3 regions of the Pseudaquabacterium inlustre genome follow, and region 2 is predicted to be linked to each of the others. Evidence: predicted binding sites of a transcription regulator. Region 2 holds the regulator's gene; each other region holds the start of a gene.
What was found. The regulator sigma-54, encoded in region 2, starts transcription at its own class of promoters, with help from an activator protein. The targets are predictions, from matches to a motif close to TGGCANGNAANCTGCTTT.
Positions count from the first base shown of each region.

Region 1: a site for sigma-54 is predicted at 2,316-2,333, ahead of AACH10_RS23370 (TorF family putative porin). Genes of this name have one in related genera too.
Region 3: a site for sigma-54 is predicted at 1,983-2,000, ahead of AACH10_RS24230 (PEP-CTERM sorting domain-containing protein). Genes of this name have one in related genera too.

Region 1 is NZ_JBBUTH010000011.1:138,819-143,210, forward strand. Features, by position in the region: gene metH (methionine synthase) at 1-546, shown strand, start outside; gene AACH10_RS23365 (YifB family Mg chelatase-like AAA ATPase) at 561-2,096, opposite strand; gene AACH10_RS23370 (TorF family putative porin) at 2,379-3,131, shown strand; gene AACH10_RS23375 (P-II family nitrogen regulator) at 3,150-3,488, shown strand; gene AACH10_RS23380 (ammonium transporter) at 3,538-4,392, shown strand, end outside.
Region 2 is NZ_JBBUTH010000008.1:160,974-165,365, forward strand. Features, by position in the region: gene AACH10_RS15300 (MFS transporter) at 1-316, shown strand, start outside; gene AACH10_RS15305 (THUMP domain-containing class I SAM-dependent RNA methyltransferase) at 317-1,804, opposite strand; gene AACH10_RS15310 (RNA polymerase factor sigma-54) at 1,801-3,342, opposite strand; gene lptB (LPS export ABC transporter ATP-binding protein) at 3,359-4,135, opposite strand; gene lptA (lipopolysaccharide transport periplasmic protein LptA) at 4,165-4,392, opposite strand, start outside.
Region 3 is NZ_JBBUTH010000011.1:336,365-340,756, forward strand. Features, by position in the region: gene AACH10_RS24225 (ExeM/NucH family extracellular endonuclease) at 1-1,076, opposite strand, end outside; gene AACH10_RS24230 (PEP-CTERM sorting domain-containing protein) at 1,121-1,885, opposite strand; gene AACH10_RS24235 (PEP-CTERM sorting domain-containing protein) at 2,081-2,857, opposite strand; gene AACH10_RS24240 (diguanylate cyclase domain-containing protein) at 3,111-4,392, shown strand, end outside.

The sequences.
Region 1 (4,392 bases), on a different contig from region 2:
GCCGACTACATCGCGCCGCGCGCCGATGCCGGCGGCAAGCACGACTACATCGGCCTGTTCGCCGTCACCGCCGGCCTGGGCGCCGACAAGAAGACGGCGCAGTTCGAGGCCGACCACGACGACTACTCGGCCATCATGTTGAAGGCCATCGCCGACCGCCTGGCCGAAGCCTTTGCCGAGCGCCTGCACCAGCGCGTGCGCACCGAGCTGTGGGGCTATGCGCCCGACGAGGCGCTGAGCAACGAGCAGCTCATTGCCGAGCGGTACCGCGGCATCCGCCCGGCACCCGGTTACCCGGCCTGCCCCGACCACCATGTCAAGCGTGCGATGTTCCAGGCCCTGAACGCCGAGGACATCGGCATGGGCCTGACCGAAAGCCTGGCGATGACGCCGGCGGCCTCGGTCAGCGGCTTCTACCTGGCCCACCCCGAGGCGGCGTACTTCAACGTGGGCCGCATCGGCGACGACCAGCTGGCCGCCTGGGCCGCCGGTGAGGCGCTGGACGAGGCCGCCGCGCGGCGCCTGCTGGCGCCGGTGCTGGGCTGAAGCCGTTCAAGCGGTCAAGCGCCCGGCAACGCTCTCCGGTACTGCAGCGCCTCGGCCACCTGCGGCACGCCGATCTCGGCCGCGCCGGCCAGGTCGGCAATCGTGCGGGCCACCTTGATCACCCGGTGCAGGCCGCGGCCTGACCAGCCCAGGCGCGTGGCCGCCTGCTGCAGGAACTGCGCGGCGGCCGGCGCCAGGTCGGCCAGCGCGTCCAGTTCGGCGGCTTCCAGCAGCGCGTTGGCCTTGCCCTGGCGCGCCGTCTGGCGCTCGGCGGCGCGGGCCACGCGCTCGGCCACGGTGGCGCTGGGCTCGCCCTCAGCGTGGGCCAGCAATTCGGCCGGTGCCACGGCGGCCACCTCCACCTGCAGGTCGATGCGGTCGAGCAGCGGGCCCGACAGCCGGCCCTGGTAGCGGCTGATCTGCTCGGGCGTGCAGCGGCAGCTGCGCCCGGCCACCTGGGCGCCCAGCCAGCCGCAGGGGCAGGGGTTCATCGCCGCCACCAGCTGGAAGGCGGCCGGAAACTGCGCCTGCCGCGCCGCGCGCGAGATCGTGATGCGCCGCGTTTCCAGCGGCTCGCGCAGGGCCTCGAGCGCGCTGCGGGGAAATTCGGGCAGTTCATCCAGGAACAGGATGCCCCCATGCGCCAGCGAGATCTCGCCCGGCCGCGGCGGTGAGCCGCCACCCACCAGGGCCACGGCGCTGGCGGAATGGTGCGGCGCCCGGTGTGGCCGCTCGCGCCAGCGCGCGGCGTCGAAGCCTGCGGCGGCCAGGCCCTGCAGCGCGGCGCTGTCCAGCGCTTCGTCGTCGCTCATGGGCGGCAGCAGGCCGCCCAGGCGCTGGGCCAGCATCGATTTGCCGCTGCCAGGCGGGCCCACCATCAGGAGCGAATGCCGGCCGGCCGCGGCGATCTCGAGTGCGCGCTTGGCGGCGGCCTGTCCGCGCACGTCGCGCAGATCCGGCGGGCTGGCAGCCGGCGGGGCGGGCGGCGGCGGGATGACGACCGGCAGTGCTTCAGCGGGAGCCTCGTCGCTGTCGGGGCGCATCGCGCGCACCACGTCCATCAGGTGGCTGGCGCCGCACACCTGCACGCCGCCGGCGCGGGCGGCGGCCTCGGCGCTGGCCTGCGGCAGCACCAGGGTGCGGTTGGCGCCGGTGCGCCGCAAGGCCAGCGCCAAGGCCAGGGCGCCGCGCACCGGGCGCAGTTCGCCGGCCAGGCTCAGCTCGCCGGCAAATTCGGCCTGCGCCAGCTTGGCGGCATCGAGCTGGCCGTCGGCGGCCAGGATGCCGAGCGCGATCGGCAGGTCGAAGCGGCCGCTTTCCTTGGGCAGATCGGCGGGCGCCAGGTTGACCGTGATGCGCTTGTTGTGGGGAAAAGTGAAGCCCGAGGTGGTGAGCGCGGCGCGCACGCGCTCGCGCGCCTCCTTCACCTCGGTGTCGGCCAGGCCCACCAGCGTGAAGCTGGGCAGGCCGTTGGCCAGGTGCACTTCCACCTGCACCGGGGGCGCGTCCAGCCCGTCCAGGGCCCGGCTGGTGATCACGGCCAGCGACATCGTGGTGCCTCCTCCCGATGCGTTGTGGGTGTGCGCCGATTGTGTGCACGGGCTCGGGGCGGGTGGCAAGCCCTGCTTTATGCACCGCAGTGGTGCGTTTTGTGGGCTCGCGCCGTTGCGGTGCGCATTTGCGCCGCATCTCGGCGCAGGCTCACCGCTCTGGGGCGTGTTGCGCTGGCGTGAACGTGGCGATCGGGCGGCTGGGTGCCGAATCGGTGGTGGCACGGAAGCTGCAGAAGTTGCACAGCCAACGACCTTCCACCACGACACACCGGAGCATCCATGAAGAAGACCTCGATCATCCTGAGCGCAGCCCTCGCCGCCGCCGCCGCCGCCGCCGTGCCCAGCCTGGCGTTCGCCGACGACGGCCTGGCCTACAACATCGGTGCGGTGTCCGACTACCGCTACCGCGGCATCTCGCAGACCCGCCTGAAGCCCGCGCTGCAGGGTGGCGTCGACTACACCAAGGGCGCCTTCTACCTGGGTGCCTGGGCCTCCACGATCAAGTGGATCAAGGACGCGTCGGGCGACGCCGGTCTCGAGGTCGACCTGTACGGCGGCTACAAGGGCGAGATCAGCAAGGACTTCACCTACGACGTCGGCGTGCTGAACTACTGGTACCCCAGCGCCGTGACGCCGGCCTGGTCGGCCGCCTACCGCAACCCGAACACCACCGAGCTGTACGGCGCGCTGACCTACGGCCCGGTGACGGCCAAGTACTCGCACGGCTTCACCAACCTGTTCGGCAACGTCGACAGCAAGAACAGCTACTACCTGGACCTGTCGGCCACGTTCGAGGTCGCCGGTCTGTCGGTGGTGCCGCACGTGGGCTACCAGAAGGTCAAGAACACGGCCAACGCCTCGTACACCGACTACTCGATCACCGTGTCGAAGGACTTCGGCGGCATCGTGCCCAGCGTCGCGCTGGTGGGCACCGACGCCGACAAGGGCTTCTACGTGCCGGGCGCTGCCGCCAACAGCAGCAAGTTCCTGGGCAAGGCGGCGCTGGTTGTCGGCGTCAAGTACAACTTCTGAACTCCCTGGAGCAAAGCCATGAAGATGGTGACCGCCATCGTCAAGCCGTTCAAGCTGGACGAAGTTCGTGAGGCCCTCAGCGCCATCGGCGTGCAAGGCATCACCGTGACCGAGGTCAAGGGCTTCGGCCGGCAGAAGGGCCACACGGAGCTGTACCGCGGCGCCGAGTACGTGGTCGACTTCCTGCCCAAGGTGAAGATCGAGGCCGCCGTGGACGACGCCATCGTCGACCGCGTGATCGAGGCCATCGAGGGCTCGGCCCGCACCGGAAAGATCGGCGACGGAAAGATCTTCGTCTCGCCGCTCGAGCAGGTGGTGCGCATCCGCACCGGCGAGACCGGCAAGGACGCGCTGTAAGCCGCATCCCATCCGGCAAGAAGAGAACCTCCACGAAAGACACGCGATCATGAGAAAGCTGTTTGCTTCCCTCGCCCTGGGCCTCGCGGTCCTGGGCTTTGCGGGCACGTCGTTGGCGCAGGACGGCGCGGCCTCGGCCCCGGCGGCCACCGCCTCGGCCGCGGCCGACACCGCGTCGACCCCGGCTGCCGCTGCACCGGCGGCGCCGGCTGCTGCCGCATCGGCGGCCGCCGAGCCGGCCTCCGCGGCCGCCTCCACCCCCGTGGCCAACAAGGGCGACAACGCCTGGATGCTGGTCTCCACCCTGCTGGTCATCATGATGACCGTGCCGGGCCTGGCGCTGTTCTACGGCGGCCTGGTGCGCAGCAAGAACATCCTGTCGGTGCTGATGCAGGTGCTGGTCACGTTCTCGCTGATCGTCGTGCTGTGGGCCCTGTACGGCTACAGCCTGGCGTTCACCGAGGGCAATGCCTACATCGGCGGCTTCGACCGGCTGTTCCTGAAGGGCGTGTTCGACGCGGCCAAGGGTGAGTTCGCGATGGCGGCCACCTTCAGCAAGGGCGTCTACATCCCCGAACTGCTGTTCGCGGCCTTCCAGGCCACGTTCGCCGGCATCACCTGCTGCCTGATCGTCGGCGCCTTCGCCGAGCGCATCAAGTTCTCGGCCGTGCTGCTGTTCTCGGCGCTGTGGTTCACCTTCAGCTACGCCCCGATCGCCCACATGGTCTGGTACTGGATGGGCCCGGACGCCTACGCCAGCAAGGACGTGGTCGACGCGATGAACGCCAAGGCCGGCCTGATCTGGCAGTGGGGTGCGCTGGACTTCGCTGGCGGCACCGTGGTGCACATCAACGCCGCCGTGGCCGGCCTGGTCGGTGCCTTCATGATCGGCAAGCGCGTGGGT
Region 2 (4,392 bases):
CTGCGTGGCGTTCGCGCTGTCGGGCAACGACGTCATGCACTTCCTGGGCGCGCTGATGGTGCTGGGCCTGGGCTGGAACTTCCTCTACATCGGCGGCACCACGCTGGCCACCGAGGCCTGGCGCCCCGAGGAAAAGACCCGCGCCCAGGCGGCGCTGGACTTCTGCGTCTACACGACGATGACGCTGACCTCGTTCAGCTCGGGCGCGCTGGTCACCACCGGCGGCTGGCAGGCCATGAACCTGGGCGCGCTGCTGCCGCTGGCGCTGATGGGGGCCGCGCTGCTGTGGCTGCGCCAGGTGCGGCCGGCGCGCTGATCACTCGGCGCGCGGCGCCCGCGCCGAGCCGGCGATCAGGTCGAAGCGGAACAGCCGGCACTCGATCGGACCGTTCCACATCGGCACGCGGCGGGCTTCCTTCAGGCGCAGGGCCTGCGGCAGCTTCATGTCGGGGCTGAGCACCCAGGCCGTCCAGCCGGCATAGGCGCGCTTCCAGTGCGCGGCCAGGCCGCTGAAGAAGGCGGCGCCGGCGGCGTCCTTCTCGCCCTCGGGCGCACCCGCAGGGCCTTCAGCGAAGCCCTCGCGCACCGCGCGCTCGGCGCCGCGCTCGCCGCGCGAGCCCTTGGCCTCGATGCGCTCGCCGTACGGCGGGTTGAACACCAGCAGGCCGGCCTCGGCCGGCGGCGGGCGCTGCAGCGCGTCGGCGGTCTTGAAGACGATGGCATGGCCGACGCCGGCGCGCTGGGCATTGCGCGCGGCGAAGTCGGTCATGCGGAAGCTCACGTCACCGGCGTGGATGGCCACGGCCGGCGCGTGCACGGCCGCCTGCGCCTCGGCCTTCAGCTGGCCCCAGGCGGACAGTTGCGTGCGGAACGGCAGCATGCGCTCGAAGGCGAAGCGGCGCTTCAGCCCCGGCGCGATGCCACAGGCGATCTGCGCGGCCTCGATGGCGATGGTGCCGGCGCCGCAGCAGGGGTCGAGCAGCGCACCGTCTTCGGGCCGGCCCTGCCAGCCGGCGGCGGCCAGCATCGCGGCGGCCAGGGTTTCCTTCAGTGGCGCCTCGCCCTTCAGGCCGCCATCGCGCTCGTCGCGCCAGCCGCGCTTGAACAGCGCCTCGCCCGAGGTGTCGGCATACAGCGACGCGGTGTCGGCCGTCAGGTGCAGCACCAGCGGCAGATCGGGGTGGCGGGTGTCGACGCTGGGGCGGCTGCCGGTGGCGTCGCGCAGCACATCGCACAGCGCGTCCTTCACGCGCAGCGTGGCGAAGTTCAGGCTCTGCAGCGGACTGCGCGTGGCGCTGGTGTCGATGCGGAAGGTCTGCTCGGGCGTGATCCAGTCGCCCCACGGCACGCGGCGCGCCAGGTCGTACAGGTCGTGCTCGCTCTCGTAGGGGCCGAAGGCCAGCGGCCACAGCACGCGCTGCGCCAGGCGGCTGTGCAGGTTCAGCTGCATCGCCACGCGGGCATCGCCCAGCACCTGCACGCCGCCACGCTGCTCCACCACGCGGCGGCGGCTGGGGTCGGCCGGCACCACGGCGCGGTCCACGCCCAGCAGGGCCGCCACCTCGTCGGCCAGCAGCGGCTCGACGCCAGCGGCACAGGGCAGGAACAGCGACACCGGCGTGTCGCCCACCGGCGCGATGGCCTTGACGGGCAGGCGCACCGGGCCGCGGGCCGGCATGCCGGGGCCACCGGGACCGCGCATGGCCGGACCGCCAGGGCCGCCGGAACGCGGGCCGGGCCCACGCGCCTCGGTGTGGCGCTGGGTCTTGTAGCCGCCGATCGGCGGACGGGGGGTCTTGGTCAAAGGGCTTTGCGCAGGTTGGCGGGCGCGATCTTCAGCGCCTCGCGGTACTTGGCCACCGTGCGCCGCGCCACCTGGATGCCCTGCTCGGACAGCATGTCCGACAGCTGGCTGTCCGACAGCGGCTTGGCCGGGTCTTCGTTGGCCACCAGCTGCTTGATCAGCGCGCGCACGGCGGTGGAGCTGGCGTTGCCGCCGGCCTCGGTGTTCAGGCTGGAGCCGAAGAAGTACTTCAGCTCGAAGGTGCCGAACGGCGTGTTCATGTACTTGGCCGTGGTCACGCGCGAGATCGTGCTCTCGTGCAGGCCCAGTTCGTCGGCGATTTCGCGCAGCACCAGCGGCTTCATCGCGATCTCGCCGTGGGTGAAGAAGCCCTTCTGCCGCTCGACGATGGCCTGGCTGACGCGCAGGATGGTGTCGAAGCGCTGCAGGATGTTCTTCATGAACCAGCGCGCCTCCTGCAGCCGCGACGACAGCCCACCCGCGGCCCCGTTGCGCTGGCCGCGGATGGCCTGCGCATAGAGGTCGTTGATCTTCAGCTTGGGCATCACGTCGGGGTTGAGCACGGCCTTCCAGCCGCGCCCGGCCTTCTGCACGATGACGTCGGGCACGATGATGTTGGCCTCGGCGCGCGTGAACGGCCGGCCCGGCTTGGGCTCGCAGGTCAGGATCAGCGCCTGGGCCTCGCGCAGCAGCGCTTCATCAGCGCCGGTGGCCTGCGTCAGCTTCTTCATGTCGCGCCGCGCCAGCAGCTCGAGGTGCTGCTCGGCAATGCGCATGGCCAGCTTGCGCGCCGGGCTGGCCGGCTTCTCGCGCAGTTGCAGGCACAGGCACTCACCCAGGTTGGCGGCGCCCACGCCGGTGGGCTCCAGGCTCTGCAGCCACTTCAGGCCGCAGCGCAGGCGCTCGAACAGGTCTTCGCGCGCCTCCAGGTCGTCTTCGGGGATGTCCAGCGAGGCGGCCACGCGCTCGGCGATCTCGGCCAGCGGGTCGGCCAGCCAGCCGTCCTCGTCCAGGCTCTCGATCAGCACCATCACGGTGGCCGCGTCTTCGTCCGACAGGCGCATGCCCAGCAGCTGGCGGCGCAGGTGCTCCTGCAGCGTGGGGCCGCTGCTGGCCGCGTCCACCGGCTCGAAGTCGTCGTCGCCGCTGCCCGAGGGGCTGTTGCTGGGCGCCTCGCGGATGCCGTCGAAGTCGTCACGCTCGGTGCCGTTCTCCCAGTCGTCGCGCTCGGTGGCGCCGAACTCGGCGGTGTCCACGCCGGCAGGCTCGTCGCTGCCGGCGTCCTCGCGCTCGCTCAGGCGCTCCTTCTCGCGCTCGGCGCCGGCACCGCTCTCCGGCGTGGCGGCCACGCGTTCCAGGCCATAGGCCAGCGAGTCGTCGCCGCCGTCCTCCACGTCGAGGAAGGGATTGGCCTCGAGCATCTGCTCGATTTCCTGGTGCAGCTCCAGCGTGGAGAGTTGCAGCAGGCGGATCGATTGCTGCAGCTGGGGCGTCAGCGCCAGGTGCTGCGACAGGCGGACCTGCAATGAAGGCTTCATGACTTCGGGCCTGTCATCACATCTTGAAATGCTCGCCGAGGTACACCCGGCGAACGTCGGCGTTCTCGACGATCTCGGACGGCGTGCCTTCGGCCAGCACGCGCCCCTCGCTGATGATGTAGGCGCGGTCGCAGATGCCCAGCATCTCGCGCACGTTGTGGTCGGTGATCAGCACGCCGATGCCGCGCTGCTTCAGGAAGCCGATGATGCGCTGGATCTCGATCACCGCGATCGGATCGACGCCAGCGAAGGGCTCGTCGAGCAGGATGAAGCGCGGCTGCGTGGCCAGCGCGCGGGCGATCTCGACACGGCGACGCTCGCCGCCCGACAGTGCCGGCGCCGGCGAGTCGCGCAGCTTCTCGATGCTCAGGTCGTGCAGCAGGCCGTCCAGGCGCTGCTGGATCTCGGTGGCCGCCAGCGGCCGGCCGTCGGCGCCCACCTGCAGCTCGAGCACCGCACGCACGTTCTCCTCGACCGTGAGCTTGCGGAAGATCGAGGCTTCCTGCGGCAGGTAGCTCAGGCCCATGCGCGCGCGCTGGTGGATGGGCTTGCCTTGCACGGCCTGGCCGTCGATGCGGATCTCGCCGGCATCGGCACGCACCAGACCCACCACCATGTAGAAGGTGGTGGTCTTGCCGGCGCCGTTGGGGCCCAGCAGGCCCACCACCTCGCCGGCGCCCACGGCCAGGTGCACTTCCTTGACCACCTGGCGCGAGCCGTAGCTCTTTTGCAGCCCCTGGACCGTCAGCCCTTGGAGCCCTTGGCTCTGGCCGATCGGGGGCTGCGCCGCCATCGCCACGCGCTCTGGCGCCTGGGCGGATGTCACCGCCGCTCCCCGAGGGCCGGCGTGCTCTTCAGCGGGGCCTGCGCGGGTGCGGACGCGGCCTCGGCGGCCATCGCGGCGGCGGCCTCGGTGCCGGGGCGTGGCGTGATCACCGCGCGCACGCGGCCGCCGGGGTTGGTGGCGGTGGTGGCCCCACCGCCCTGCACATTGAAGGTCTCGGCCTGGCCGTCCCAGACGATGCGCGCGCCCTGGATCTCATCGGCCAG
Region 3 (4,392 bases), on a different contig from region 2:
AGCCGGCCACCGGCCGACAGCGTGAGCTGGCCGTAGCGGGCCTGGAAGTAGTTCTGGTTGATGGTCAGCGGGCCCGACAGCGACACCACCATGCCCTCGTAGCGTTCGAGGCCGCCGGTCGCCGGCAGCGTGATCGGCACGGGCGTGACCGTGAAGCCGCTGCTCTGTACCGTGACGGTGGGGCCGGTGATCTCGGTGACGGTGCTGCCGGCGGCGGGGAACTCGGTGACCGTGCCGCTCACCTGCACCAGCTTGCCAGGGGTGACATCGGCTGCCGGCGCGCTGCCGATGTAGACCAGGATGCCGTCGGACGTGGCGTCGTTGCCGTCGCCCTGCGCCGATTGCATGAAGAAGCCGTAGTTGGTGACGCGCGTGACCACGCCGGTGGTCTGCACCGGCTGGTTCGCGAACGGGCTGGTGGCGCCGCTGCCTTGGATCTCGGCAATGCTGCGCGAAGGCGCCGGCGCGGGGGCGGGTGCCGGCGCGGGCGCACTGGCGCAGGGGGCCAGCGTGCTGGCGGTGTTGCGGGGGGCCGGGGCGGCGCTGGTCACGGTGGTGGCGCAGCCGCCCTGGTCGCGCAGCGCGGCGGTGCTGTTGCCCAAGCCGCTGTAGGCCAGCAGGTCGGTGGCGCCGGACGGTGTTGCGCCGCTCAGCGCGGCGGTGCTGCTGGCCAGTGCAACCTTGCCAGCGGAGCCCGACATCGCGATGGTGCCGGTGGCATCCGGCGTGGGCAGGGACGCCGCAGCCGTGTTGGCGCCGAAGGCCTCCTTCACCAGCAGGTACTGGCCGGGCTGCAGGGTCACGGCCGGCAGCGTGGTCACCTGCCACGAGGTGCCGGTGCTGGACGCGTACTGCACCGACCAGCCGGCCAGACTGACCGCGTCGGAGCCGTTGTTGAAGAGCTCGATGAAGTCGCTGTTGTAGGGCGCGCCGGAGTTGCCGCCGCCGCCATAGACCTGGCTGATCACCACGCCGGCGTGTGCAGGCACGGCCAGCAGGCAGGCCAGGGGAAGGGCGGCGGACAGCACGCCCAGCAGGCGCCGGGGGCGGGAGGGGAGTTTGACGTGGGTGGTCATGGAAATTCGGTGAAGGTGAAGGGCGGTGCGGCGTGCCTTGGCACTCAGGCGCGCGTGCCGCGGCGGCGGGCCAGCAGACCCACGGCGCCCAGGCCGGCCAGCAGCAGGGCCTGGGTCGCGGGCTCGGGCACCGGTGCCAGCGTGACCGTCAGCTGGAAGTTGTCGATGGCCAGGCCGTCATCGGCACCGATGGCGTTGAAATCGGTCCAGCGGATCCAGAACGTGGCACCGCTGGCCAAGGAGGTGTTGAAGCTGCCCGACAGGGCCGCTTGGTTGGCGTTGCTGTTGCCGTTGAGCGCGCCCGTGGTCGGGCCCTGGTTGGGCGCCACGAAGTTCAGGCTGGTCACCGCGGTCCAGGTTCCGGTGCTCAGCGATGTGGCATCGAGGCTGTACTCGAAGTTGAGTGCATCGGTGCGCGTGACCGTGCCCAGTCGCCATTGCTCGCCGACATACTGGATGTTCACCGCGGTGATGGTGCGGGTGGCGTCATTGCGGAACGAGGCGCCGAAACTCGGCGTCAGCGGTGACGATTGCAGACCTCCGAGTGCGCGCTCCGTGCTTCCGGCGGCGCCGAAGCTGTAGGTGTTGCCGGTATTGCTGCTGCCGGTGCCGACGCCATAGGTGGTGTTGGCGTTGGTGCCGGCCTCGCTGAACACCCAATCCGCAGGCAGCACCGAGCCCGTGGTGCCGCTGCTGGCCAGCGTGTCGAAGTCCTGCGTGTAGACGGTTCTGGAATCGGTGATCGACACCGCCGCACCGGCGTGGATGGCTGTGGCGAGCAGGGCGGCAACGGTCAGGGACTTCTTCATGCAATGCACTCCAGTGGTGTGTGAAAGGTCGATGCGGTGGCGGCCGGAGCGCCTTCGTGGGGCACCCGTCAACCGTCCACCGCATCGTCGCCTCCGGCATGCAGAAGCTGCGCCACGCAGGCCCCGTGAACTCGGGGCGTGCAAGCCCGAAATTGACCGTTTGGTCAGGCTAGAGTAGAGCGGTTTGCCCTCGATTCAGCCGCGACGGCGGCGCGTCAGAAAGCCCAGGCCCGCCAGGCCGGCCAGCATCAGCGCGTAGCTCTCGGGCTCGGGCACGCTGCTGACCGTGAAGGCGGTGGTGTTGGGCACCGTGGCGCTGTAGGTGCCGTTGCTGGTGTCCACGGTCCAGTGGCTCAGGTCGGCCAACGTGGTCTTGTAGGCGGCAAAGCTCGCCAGGCCGCTGCGCGGGCCGGTGTACTCGGCGTAGTCGGGCGTGGCCGTGGTGGCCAGCGCATTCAGGCGGATGGCGTTGCTGCTGCCTTCGGTCAGGCCGGTGTTGGTCAGGCCGCCATCGACCGCGAAGCTGCCGTTGGTGATGGCCGCCAGGAAGGTGGTGGGGGCCGTGGCGCTGCTGCCCAGGTAGGCATAGACGGTTTCGTTGCTGGAGGCGATGCCCCAGTTGCTGCTGCCGCTCACCGTCACGCGCGACAGCGTGCCCACCGAGGCGCTCAGCGTGGTCTTGTCGAAGGCCGACAGGCGCACCACGGTGCCGGCGGCCACGGTGGCGCTGCCCGAGGTCCAGCGCGTGTAGCTCTCGCCGGTGTTGAACGCGCTGCCGGTCCACTCGTTGTCGCTGAAGTAGACGGTGGTGTTGGCGTCGATGTCGGCCAGCGTCACGAAGGACAGGCCGTCCTCGTCGGCATTGAACGCCGTGAAGGCGATGTCGCCGGTGTTCAGTGCGGCCTGGGCCGGCAGGGCCAGGGCGGCGGCGGTGGCAGCAGCCAGCACCAGGGTCAGCGGGTTCGGGGTCATGGGGGGTTCCGTGCAGGGGTGTCGATGGCGGGCGCGGTGCGCACCCGGCTGTCCGGCACGGTAGGGCGGCCCCATGAAGGCGGCGTGACACGGCCGCCTGTGGGCGCCGGTTGGGGGTGGCGCTCCCCGCGAATGCAGGGGCGCAGGCGCGGAACAGTGAAGCAGCGAAGGGGCTCAAGTCCGGCGCGTGGCGGCCGATAGTCCACGGGATCCCTCCACTTCGCCCGCCCAGGCTGTCACGGGCTGCCCACGCATGTTCCCGTCTTCGCCGCATGTCGCCGTCGCCTGCCGCCGGCCGCCGGCCCGTCCTGCGGGTGGCGGCGCACTGGCCTGGCGCCTGCTTCGGCGCGGCTGGGCGCTGGTGTTGTTGGCCCTGCTGCTGATCCACGTGCCCACGCCGGTGCGGGCGGCCGATGGCGACGCCCTGCCGGTGCGCGACAGCGCGTGGACGCTGCAACTCGACGATCGCCAGCCCGATGTGCTGGCCTGGCGCGCGGTGCGCGTGCTGTCCGACCCCGGCCACCGCCTGGGCCGCGACGAGGTGCTGGCGCGCCGCCACGAGTTCCGCCCGCCCGGTGGCCCCGAGGGCAACCTGGGCGTGCGCCGCGACACGGTGTGGCTGTTGCTGCCGCTGCAGGTGACGCAGGGCGACGGGCAGTGGATGTTCAGCATCGACTACCCGCCGCTGAACGATCTGCGCGTGACCCTGCTGCGCGACGGCCGGCCGGTGCTCGAGCGTCAGCTGGGCAACACGCTGCCCTTTGCCGAGCGGCCGGTGCGCGCACGGCCGCACGCCCTGGGCCTGACGCTGGAGCCCGGCGTGCGCTACGAGCTGCTGCTGCGCGTGCAGACCACCAGCTCGATGGTGCTGCCGATCTCGCTGCAGAAGCCCGACGTCTTCCAGGACGCCGAGTACGCCTCGCAGCTGCAGCAGGGCCTGCTGATCGGCGTGGCGGCGGCGCTGCTGCTGTACAGCCTGTCGCACTGGGTCAGCCTGCGCGAGGCGCTGTTCCTGCAGTACGCCCTGCTGCTGGTGGGGGTGACCACCTTCTTCGTCGCCTACTTCGGCATCGGCCAGCAGCACCTGTGGAGCGAGCAGTCGGGGCCGCTGGACAAGATCGCGCCCCAGGCCATCCTGCTGGCCCTGGCCGGCGGCGGCCTGTTCGTGGCCGGCGCGCTGCGCACCGCCGGGCGCAACCCCTGGACGCACCGCGGCCTGATGGCCGTGGCGCTGCTGTCGTCCCTGGGGCTGGTGGCCTCGCTGGCCGGCGCGCTGGACTACCGCGCCACCCAGGCCACGGCCACGGTGCTGGGGCCGATGCCGATGCTGATCGCCATCCCGGCCGCGTTCAACCACGCGCGCGCCGGTGACCGGGTGGCGCTGTTCCTGCTGATGGGCTGGAGCGCCTACATGGTGGGCGCGCTGTGCATCGCCGGCCTGCTGCGCGGCGTGCTGCCGGCCAACTACTGGACGCAGCACCTGTTCCAGCTGGCCTCGGTGGCCGAGATGGCGCTGTGGACGCGCATCCTGTCGC